One region of the Streptomyces sp. NPDC048600 genome, then DNA from elsewhere that is predicted to be linked to it. Evidence: riboswitches for the same ligand, from Rfam matches in the RefSeq annotation. Region 1 holds a riboswitch; the other holds the start of a gene.
The links. A riboswitch is a leader RNA that binds a small molecule or an ion and turns the genes downstream of it on or off. The one in region 1 is predicted to bind cobalamin.
Positions count from the first base shown of each region.

Region 2: linked by a shared signal. The riboswitch ahead of metE (5-methyltetrahydropteroyltriglutamate--homocysteine S-methyltransferase) and the one ahead of ACZ6SQ_RS26945 (cobalamin biosynthesis protein) in region 1 are both predicted to bind cobalamin.

Region 1 covers NZ_JBVJGZ010000022.1:97,504-101,941, forward strand. The annotation lists gene ACZ6SQ_RS26940 (cobyric acid synthase) at 1-112, opposite strand, end outside; gene ACZ6SQ_RS26945 (cobalamin biosynthesis protein) at 109-1,053, opposite strand; cobalamin riboswitch at 1,156-1,295, opposite strand; gene ACZ6SQ_RS26950 (hypothetical protein) at 1,610-1,831, opposite strand; gene ACZ6SQ_RS26955 (inorganic phosphate transporter) at 1,866-3,104, opposite strand; gene ACZ6SQ_RS26960 (class II aldolase/adducin family protein) at 3,370-4,104, shown strand; gene ACZ6SQ_RS26965 (alpha/beta hydrolase family protein) at 4,405-4,438, shown strand, end outside.
Region 2 covers NZ_JBVJGZ010000001.1:363,980-368,417, forward strand. The annotation lists gene ACZ6SQ_RS01515 (VOC family protein) at 252-692, shown strand; cobalamin riboswitch at 1,121-1,342, shown strand; gene metE (5-methyltetrahydropteroyltriglutamate--homocysteine S-methyltransferase) at 1,507-3,825, shown strand; gene ACZ6SQ_RS01525 (carbohydrate binding domain-containing protein) at 3,964-4,438, shown strand, end outside.

The sequences.
Region 1 (4,438 bases):
TGAACGGCGCCACTTTCACGCCCTGGCGCACCAGCCACCGGCAGATACCGGCGGTGACGACGCTCTTGCCCGCGTCGGAGGTGGTGCCCGCGACGAGGAGACCCCCGCTCATCTCTTCCGCCCCTTCACAACCAGGCGCGCGGCGACTCCCACGCCGAGCGCGAGCCAGCCGACCCGGCGGGAGAGCCGTACCGCCCGGTCGATGTCGGTCGCGGCGACGGCCCGTCCCGTCGCCCCGTTGAGCACGGGCCGGTGCTCGACCCGGCCGCCGTAGGACAGGGTTCCGCCGAGCCGTACGCCGAGGGCGCCCGCGAAGGACGCCTCCACGGGGCCGGCGTTGGGGCTCGGGTGCTTCGCCGCGTCGGCCCGCCAGGCGCGTACGGCACCGCGCGGGTCGGGTCCCGCGGCGGCGGCGAGCACGGCGGTGAGCCGTGCGCCGGGCCAGCCCGCGAGGTCGTCCAGCCGGGCGGAGGCCCAGCCGTAGCGCAGATGGCGCGGTGACCGGTGGCCGACCATCGCGTCGAGGGTGTTGACCGCGCGGAAGCCGAGGAGTCCCGGTACTCCGCCGAGGGCGCCCCACACCAGCGCGCCCACGACCGCGTCGGAGGTGTTCTCGGCGACCGACTCCACGACCGCGCGGGCGATCTGGTCGGCGTCCAGTGCCTGCGGGTCGCGGCCGCACAGATGGGGCAGCCGGGCGCGCGCGGCCGCGAGGTCGCCCTGTTCCAGGGCCCGGCCGACGGCCCGTGCCTCGCGGGCGAGCGAGGTGCCGCCGACGACGGCCCAGGTGGCGGCGGCGGTCAGCGCGAAGGAGGCGGTGGGGGAGGGGCGTGCGGCACGGGTGGCGGCGGCGCCCAGGGCGACCGTGCCGCCGACGCACACGGCGGTGTGCAGGGTGCCCCAGCCGCGGTGGTCGCGCCACAGCAGCCGTTCCACGGCACCGGCGGCACGGCCGAACGCGGCGACCGGGTGCCCGCGGCGGGGATCGCCGAGCAGGAGGTCACCGAGGAGGCCGGCGGCGGCGCCGTACGCGTAAACGCGATCGGCACGCATCGGGCTCAGCCGGCCGCGGGGGCGGGCGGAGCAGGGGTGATGGACCGCGAACGGCAGCCGCGCATGGCGATATGTCCTCACTCAGGGTGTCCACGCCCTGGTTCGACGAGACCGGCGGTGAGAGTTCCTGGCTCCCGGGGATGACTACCCCGGTGACAGTGGCGGGACCGCGCCGGATTCGCACCGGCTTCCTCTTCTGCCGCCGTACATGGCTCGGGCAGTCCACCACGGCCCTCGAACACCCGTCAACTCACCGTTGACCTGCGAGGCTGGAGTGTGCCGAGGCCCACACCGCCGCCGTGGCGTGGCGCGCCCGGGGACCGGCTCGCGCGGAAATGCCCGCTGTCCGGGCGGCCTTCCGCGACCGGCCTTTGTGACGCTCCGTCACGACCGCCCGTGGTGTGCCGGGAGGCGACCTGGCGGTCGCGCGATGGCCGGTCGTACGGCGTGAATCGCGGGCCGGTGGCGGGCTTGGGGGGCGCATGCGTGAGGGGGCTGTCACGGACTTCTCGTCCGCGACAGCCCCCTCACGAGGCCCGGCGTCAGGTTCCGGGCGTCAGGCCATGATCAGGTAGATGCCGTAGCCGACGGCCGCCGCGCAGGCGGCGAAGCAGGCGTAGGCACCGGTCACGGCCAGTGCGGCGGTGCCGCCCTGCTCCTGCGCCCGTTCCTGGCGGGAGAGGCCGACGACACCGAGGGTGAACAGGCCCACGAGGGCCACGGTGACCACGAGGCTGACGCCGAACACGGAGCCGAGGGCCGCCCAGTCGATCTTCATGCTGCTGATTCCTTCGTACCGGGGTGGTCGGGGCTCAGGCCGTGGCCTGCGAGGCGGCCGGCTCGGCCGCGCCCGCCGGGGCGGCGGCGACGACCGGCGCGTCGACGGTGGTGGTGCCCGCGGGCGGCGGGGTGACCATGGCGATCGCGGTGGTGACCACGCCGGCCGGTTCCTCGGTGTCGTTCACGTTGGTGTGGTCGACGACCTCGCGGCGCGACAGCTTCCAGATGGCGGCGCTGGAGCCGACCAGGAAGACGGCCACGACCGCGGTGCCCCAGGGGCCGAAGCCGGTGACCCACTCGGCGAGCGCGCCGACCAGGGCGGCGGCCGGCAGGGTCAGGCCCCAGGCGACGAACATGCGGGTCGCGGTGGACCAGCGGACCACACCGCCCTTGCGGCCGAGGCCGGCGCCCATCACGGAGCCGGAGACCGAGTGCGTGGTGGAGAGCGAGAAGCCCAGGTGGGAGGAGGCCAGGATGACCGTCGCGGCGCTGGTCTGGGCGGCGAAGCCCTGCTGCGGCTGGAGGTCGGTCAGGCCCTTGCCCATGGTGCGGATGATGCGCCAGCCGCCGAGGTAGGTGCCGAGGGCGATGGCCAGGCCCGCCGAGAGGATGACCCACATGGGCGGGTCGGAGTCGGGGGCGAGGGAGCCGCCGGCGACCAGGGCGAGGGTGATGATGCCCATCGTCTTCTGGGCGTCGTTGGTGCCGTGGGCCAGCGAGACCAGGCCGGCGGAGGCGATCTGCCCCGCGCGGTAGCCCTTCGCCGAGGCCTTGCCGTCGGCCTTCTTGCCCATCACGTAGGTGAGCCGCGTGGCGAACATCGCCGCCAGGCCCGCGACCAGCGGGGCCGCGATCGCCGGGATGAGCACCTTGGTGACCAGCACGTCACCGTGCACGGCACCCACGCCCGCCGAGGCGATGGTCGCACCGATCAGGCCGCCCATCAGGGCGTGCGACGAGGACGACGGCAGACCGACGAGCCAGGTCAGCAGGTTCCAGAGGATCGCGCCGACCAGGGCGGCGAAGATGACCTCGGGACGGATGCCTGATTCGTCGACCAGACCCTTGGAGATCGTGTTGGCGACCTCCACGGAGAGAAAAGCACCCACAAGGTTGAGGACGGCGGACATGGCCACCGCGACCTTGGGCTTGAGCGCACCGGTCGAGATGGTGGTGGCCATCGCGTTGGCGGTGTCATGAAAACCGTTCGTGAAATCGAACGCAAGTGCGGTTACCACCACAATCGCGAGGATCAGTGAGAGGTTTTCCATTTACCCAGGCAATCGTTCGAAGGTCATTGGTCAGTCGAACGTACGTAACCCAGGTGAACGGCAGGTGAACTGGACAGGGCATCGGGGTGTCCGCAGATGGGAGCAAGGATTCCTGTATCGGGCGGTGCCGGGCGGCACCCCCGGGAACTCTGCCCTCGGGCACCCCGCGCGGCCCGTCGCAGGTGGTTCCCGGACCCCTCGGAGAGATCCTGGTCACCTGCCGCGGGACACCCCGCCGGCCGGGTCCGCCTGGCAGGATCACGGCATGGCTGAGCAGCGTCGGGAGCAGCGGGACACACAGGGCTCCGGGGGAGCGGAACCGGCCGGGGCGGGGCCGCGCGGGAGGGCGGTGCTCCCCGAGGAGGCCGAGGCCTGGACCGGCCTGGTGACGACGGCCCGCCGCACCGTCACCGACGGCCTCGTCGTCGGCACCTCCGGCAACGTCTCCGTCCGCGTCGGCGACACCGTGCTGGTCACACCGTCGGGCGTGCCGTACGACCGGCTCAGCCCGGACGACGTGACGGGGGTGGACCTGGACGGCGGGCAGGTGCTGGGGGACCTGGTCCCCACCAGCGAGCTGCCGATGCATCTCGCGGTCTACCGCACCACGGACGCCCGAGCGGTCGTCCACACCCACGCCGTGCACGCCACGGCCGTCTCCACCCTCGTCCCCGAGCTGCCCCTGATCCACTACATGGCCGCCGCCCTCGGCGGCCCCGTCCGCGTCGCCCCGTACGCGGCCTACGGCACCGCCGAACTGGCCGAGAACATGCTCCACGCCCTCACCGGCCGCACGGCCTGCCTCCTCGGCAACCACGGCACGATGGCCTACGGCGCCACCCTCGACCAGGCCTACGACCGCACCGCCCAGCTCGAGTGGATGTGCCGCCTCTGGCTCACCGCCTCCTCGGTCCCGGGCCTGACCCCGGCCCTGCTCACGGAGGAACAGGTGGCCGAGGTGGGGGAGCGGCTGAAGGGCTACGGCCAGCGGAAGCCGTGAGGTGGTGTTCGTATACGGAAACGGGCCCCCGGGACCGCCGCCGACGCCGGGCCGTGAACGCCCAGGCCGATTGCACGGCGAACCCTCCCCGTCTCCGCGCGACCCTCGAACGCCCCGTCACCCCGGCCGCCCGGCCCCCGCGCGACCCACGACCCCCCGTCACCCCGGCCCCCGCGCGCCCCACGAACGCCCCCGTCCACCGGCCGTCCGGCGCCCGCGCCACGATCTCCCCGCCCCCGCGCGCCCCACGAACGCCGCCGTCCACTGGCCGCCCGGCCCCCGCGCCACGACACTGAACCCGTGCGCACTGTCAAAGCGACGGCCGCTGCCGTCA
Region 2 (4,438 bases), on a different contig from region 1:
CTCCGTCCTCCTCGGCTGCGCAGGACAGTAAAGATCCGGGACGACCAGCGTCATTACATCTGAGCTGAACTTGAGCATCACGATTGAGTAGGCAAACGACTACTCACCGGTAGGCATGCGCACCCCTGGCTACCCATTGCATTCAAGAACTTTCCCCATGTGGATCAGTTCTCTCGAATCAGCCACAATTCCTGAACGGACACTGCGACCCGCACGGTCGAGGGCCACACGAGGAAGAAGGAGAGAAGATCATGGCGATTCAGCGGATGGACAACGTCGGCATCGTCGTCGAGGACTTGGATGCCGCCGTCGCGTTCTTCGTGGAACTGGGTATGGAGCTGGAGGGCAGGACGCGGGTCGAGGGCCTGTTCGCCGACCAGTGCACCGGACTCGACGGCGTCCGCTGTGACATCGCGATGGTCCGGACCCTGGGCGGTCACAGCCGGCTCGAGCTGGCGAAGTACCTCAGCCCCGCGGCGATCAGCGACGGGCCGCGCGACCGGCCGCACAACATTCTGGGTACACACCGCGTCATGTTCGCCGTCGACGACATCGAGGACACCGTTGCCCGCCTGCGCCCCCACGGCGCCGAACTCCTCGGCGAGATCGCCCGTTTCGAGGACAGCTATCTGCTCTGCTACGTCCGCGGCCCGGAGGGCATCATCGTCGGACTGGCCGAGCAGCTGAGCTGAGCTGGAGCGATCTGGGTCCTGGTCCATGACCGACAGTGGACCAGCAGTCGGAGCGCAGGCGTGGGAGGGAACCCAGGGACGGCGGCCGGCCGGGGCCGGGGTCCGACGTTCTTCAGGACGCCGATGATGAACGACGTCCACGGCGACCCCGCCGACACCACGCTGTGGGGCGGCAAACCGGGCCGGGTTGCGGAAATTGATCCCCCTTCAGGAAGTCGTCGACACCGTGGTGGCCGGGATCGAGCGCCGGTCCCCGGTGATCGTCGCGCCGCGCCGCAACGCACTGGTCGTGCGGCACCACCGTCCCCGACGCCATCGTCCAGGCCACCAAGACCGGCTGGATCGCCCGGCGTTGAGACCGTCACCCGCGTGTGCCGGCTCACGTTCCGAGTGACGGACGTAACCCACCGGACTCGCCGCCTTCCCATAAGGTGGTCGGTGCAGCTGGTTCGCCCCGTCCGCCAGGCGGGGTGTCGCAAGAGGGAACCCGGTGGGAATCCGGGACTGCCCCGCAGCGGTGAGCGGGAACGACCGCCGTCATACGCACTGGGTCCGACGTACCGGACCCGGGAAGCGACGGCCAGTAGGTGTCCTCCGTCGAGGAGGATGTGCCCGCGAGTCCGAAGACCTGCCGACTGCCCGTGCGCGGACCACTCCGCGCGCGGAGATCCCGGTGACCTCGAGGGCGGGTCGGCGTACATACCAGGCGGACCACCGCGCTCGACGCGCACCTCGGTCCGTCCGGTTCGTCATCCCTTCGCGTTCTCGTCCCGTCTCCGGGACCTCAGGGAATCGTCTCGCGAAGGAGATCTCCGTGACCAGCAAGTCCGCTTCTGCGGCACCACGGGCGACCGTGTACGGCTACCCCCGCCAGGGCTCCGACCGGGAGCTCAAGAAGGCGATCGAGGGCTACTGGAGGGGGCGTGTCACCGCCGACGACCTCCGGGATACCGCCGCCGGGCTCCGCCGGAGCAACTGGCAGCAGCTCGCCGGCACCGGCATCCACGAGGTGCCGACCGGCGACTTCTCGCTGTACGACCACGTCCTGGACACCACCGTCATGGTCGGCGCGATCCCCGAGCGCCACCGCACGGCCGTCGAGGCCGACGCGCTCGACGGCTACTTCGCCATGGCGCGCGGTACCCAGGATGTCGCGCCACTGGAGATGACCAAGTGGTTCGACACCAACTACCACTATCTGGTGCCCGAGTTGGGACCGGACACCTCGTTCACCGCCGACTCCGTCAAGCAGGTCACCGAGCTCGAGGAAGCCCAGGCCCTCGGTCTGACCGCACGGCCGGTCCTCGTCGGCCCCCTCACCTACCTGCTGCTGGCCAAGCCCGCACCCGGCGCGCCCGCGGACTTCGCACCGCTCACCCTCCTCGACCGCCTGCTGCCCGTCTACGCCGACGTCCTCGCCGACCTGCGCGCGGCGGGTGCCGAGTGGGTGCAGCTGGACGAGCCTGCCCTGGTCCAGGACCGCACCCCGGCCGAACTCAACTCCGCTGCCCGCGCCTACCGCGACCTCGGCGCCCTCATCCGGCGGCCGAAACTGCTGGTCGGCTCCTACTTCGGCCGCCTCGGCGACGCGCTCCCCGTCCTGGCGAAGGCCCCCATCGAGGGTCTCGCCCTGGACTTCACCGGCGCGGCCGCGGCCAACCTCGACGCGCTGGCCGCCGTCGGCGGGCTGCCCGGCAGGCGTCTGCTGGCCGGCGTCGTCGACGGCCGCAACATCTGGATCAACGACCTGTCGAAGTCGCTGTCCACTCTCGGCACGCTCCTGGGCCTCGCCGACCAGGTCGACGTCGCCACCTCCTGCTCCCTCCTGCATGTCCCGCTCGACGCCTCGGCGGAGCGCGACATCGACCCGCAGATCCTGCGCTGGCTCGCCTTCGCACGGCAGAAGACCGCCGAGACCGTCACCCTCGCCAGGGCCCTCGCCCACGGCACCGACGCCATCGCCGGTGAACTCGCGGCGAACCGTGCCGACCTGGCCTCCCGAACCGGCTCGCCCATCACCCGCACTCCGGACGTACGGGCCCGCGCCGAAGCCGTGACGGACGCCGATTCCCGCCGCTCCCAGCCGTACACCGAACGCGCCGCGGCGCAGCGCGCCCGTCTCGCGCTGCCGCTGCTGCCCACCACGACCATCGGATCGTTCCCGCAGACCGGCGAACTGCGCACCGCCCGCGCCGACCTGCGCGCCGGGCGCATCGACACCGTCGGCTACGAGGAACGCATCGAGGCCGAGATCCGGGACGTCATCGCCTTCCAGGAGAAGGCGGGCCTGGACGTCCTGGTCCACGGCGAGCCCGAACGCAACGACATGGTCCAGTACTTCGCCGAGCAGCTGACGGGGTACCTGGCCACGCGGCACGGCTGGGTCCAGTCCTACGGCACCCGCTACGTCCGTCCGCCGATCCTGGCCGGCGACGTCTCGCGCCCCCGGGCCATGACCGTCCGCTGGACGGCCTATGCCCAGTCCCTCACTCCTCGCCCCGTCAAGGGCATGCTCACCGGACCGGTCACCATGCTCGCGTGGTCGTTCGTCCGCGACGACCAGCCCCTCGCCGACACCGCCCGCCAGGTCGCCCTCGCCCTGCGCGACGAGGTCGACGACCTTCAGGCGGCCGGGACCTCGGTCATCCAGGTCGACGAACCCGCACTCCGGGAGACCCTGCCGCCGCGCGCAGCCGACCACGCCGCCTACCTGGCCTGGGCGACCGAGGCGTTCCGGATCACCACATCCGGTGTCCGCCCGGACACCCAGATCCACACGCACATGTGCTACGCCGAGTTCGGCGACATCGTCCAGGCGATCGACGACCTCGACGCCGACGTCATCAGTCTGGAAGCCGCCCGCTCCCACATGCAGATCGCCCGCGAACTCGCCGCCCACGGATACCCGCGGGAAGCGGGGCCGGGTGTCTACGACATCCACTCCCCCCGCGTACCCGGCACACAGGAGGCCGCCGACCTGCTGCGCACCGCACTCGAAGCGATCCCGGCCGAGCGGCTGTGGGTCAACCCCGACTGCGGACTGAAGACGCGGGGCTGGCCCGAAACCCGGGCCTCCCTGGAGAGCCTGGTCGCCGCGGCCCGCACGGTCCGAGGTGAGCTGCCCGCCTCCTGACCGAAGCGACCGTGCGGGGCCGGACGCACCACCGACGACCCGGCCCCGCACGGTCCTGGAGGCAGGCGTCGCCCGGCGGGCGGGCCTTCGGCAGCGAGGGGCTCACCCGGGGCCACGGCGTCCAGTACCACCGTCCGGGTGCGCGTCACCCACGCGAAGGCCGGCCATGTCACGTACTCCCTGAACGACGGGGCCGCCCGGCCACTGCGCCTGGACGCCGACGGCTTCTACTCCGGCGACTGGTCCATCGACCCGGACCGGTCCGAGAATCGCTCGGTGACCCTGGAGGTGAGTGCGCGGGTGGCGGGCCGGACGCTCACCGACTCCGCGCTCGTCTTCCTCGGCGAGGTGACACCCCTGCCGGCCGGGTGGGTCGACGACTTCGAGAGCTACGCCGGGGACGACGTCACCCTCAGCGAGACGGTCGACGCGGACTGGTCCGCCTTCACTTCTCTGTCGCTGTGGCTGAAGGGCGACGGTTCCGCCAACGGCGCCACCCTCCAGATCGTCGCCGACGGGGTGTACTTCGAGTACGGGGCACCGCTCGGCGACACGACCGGCAAGGAAGTCGACGCACCCTTCAGTGAGTTCAAGCCTGCCCCCTGGGACACCT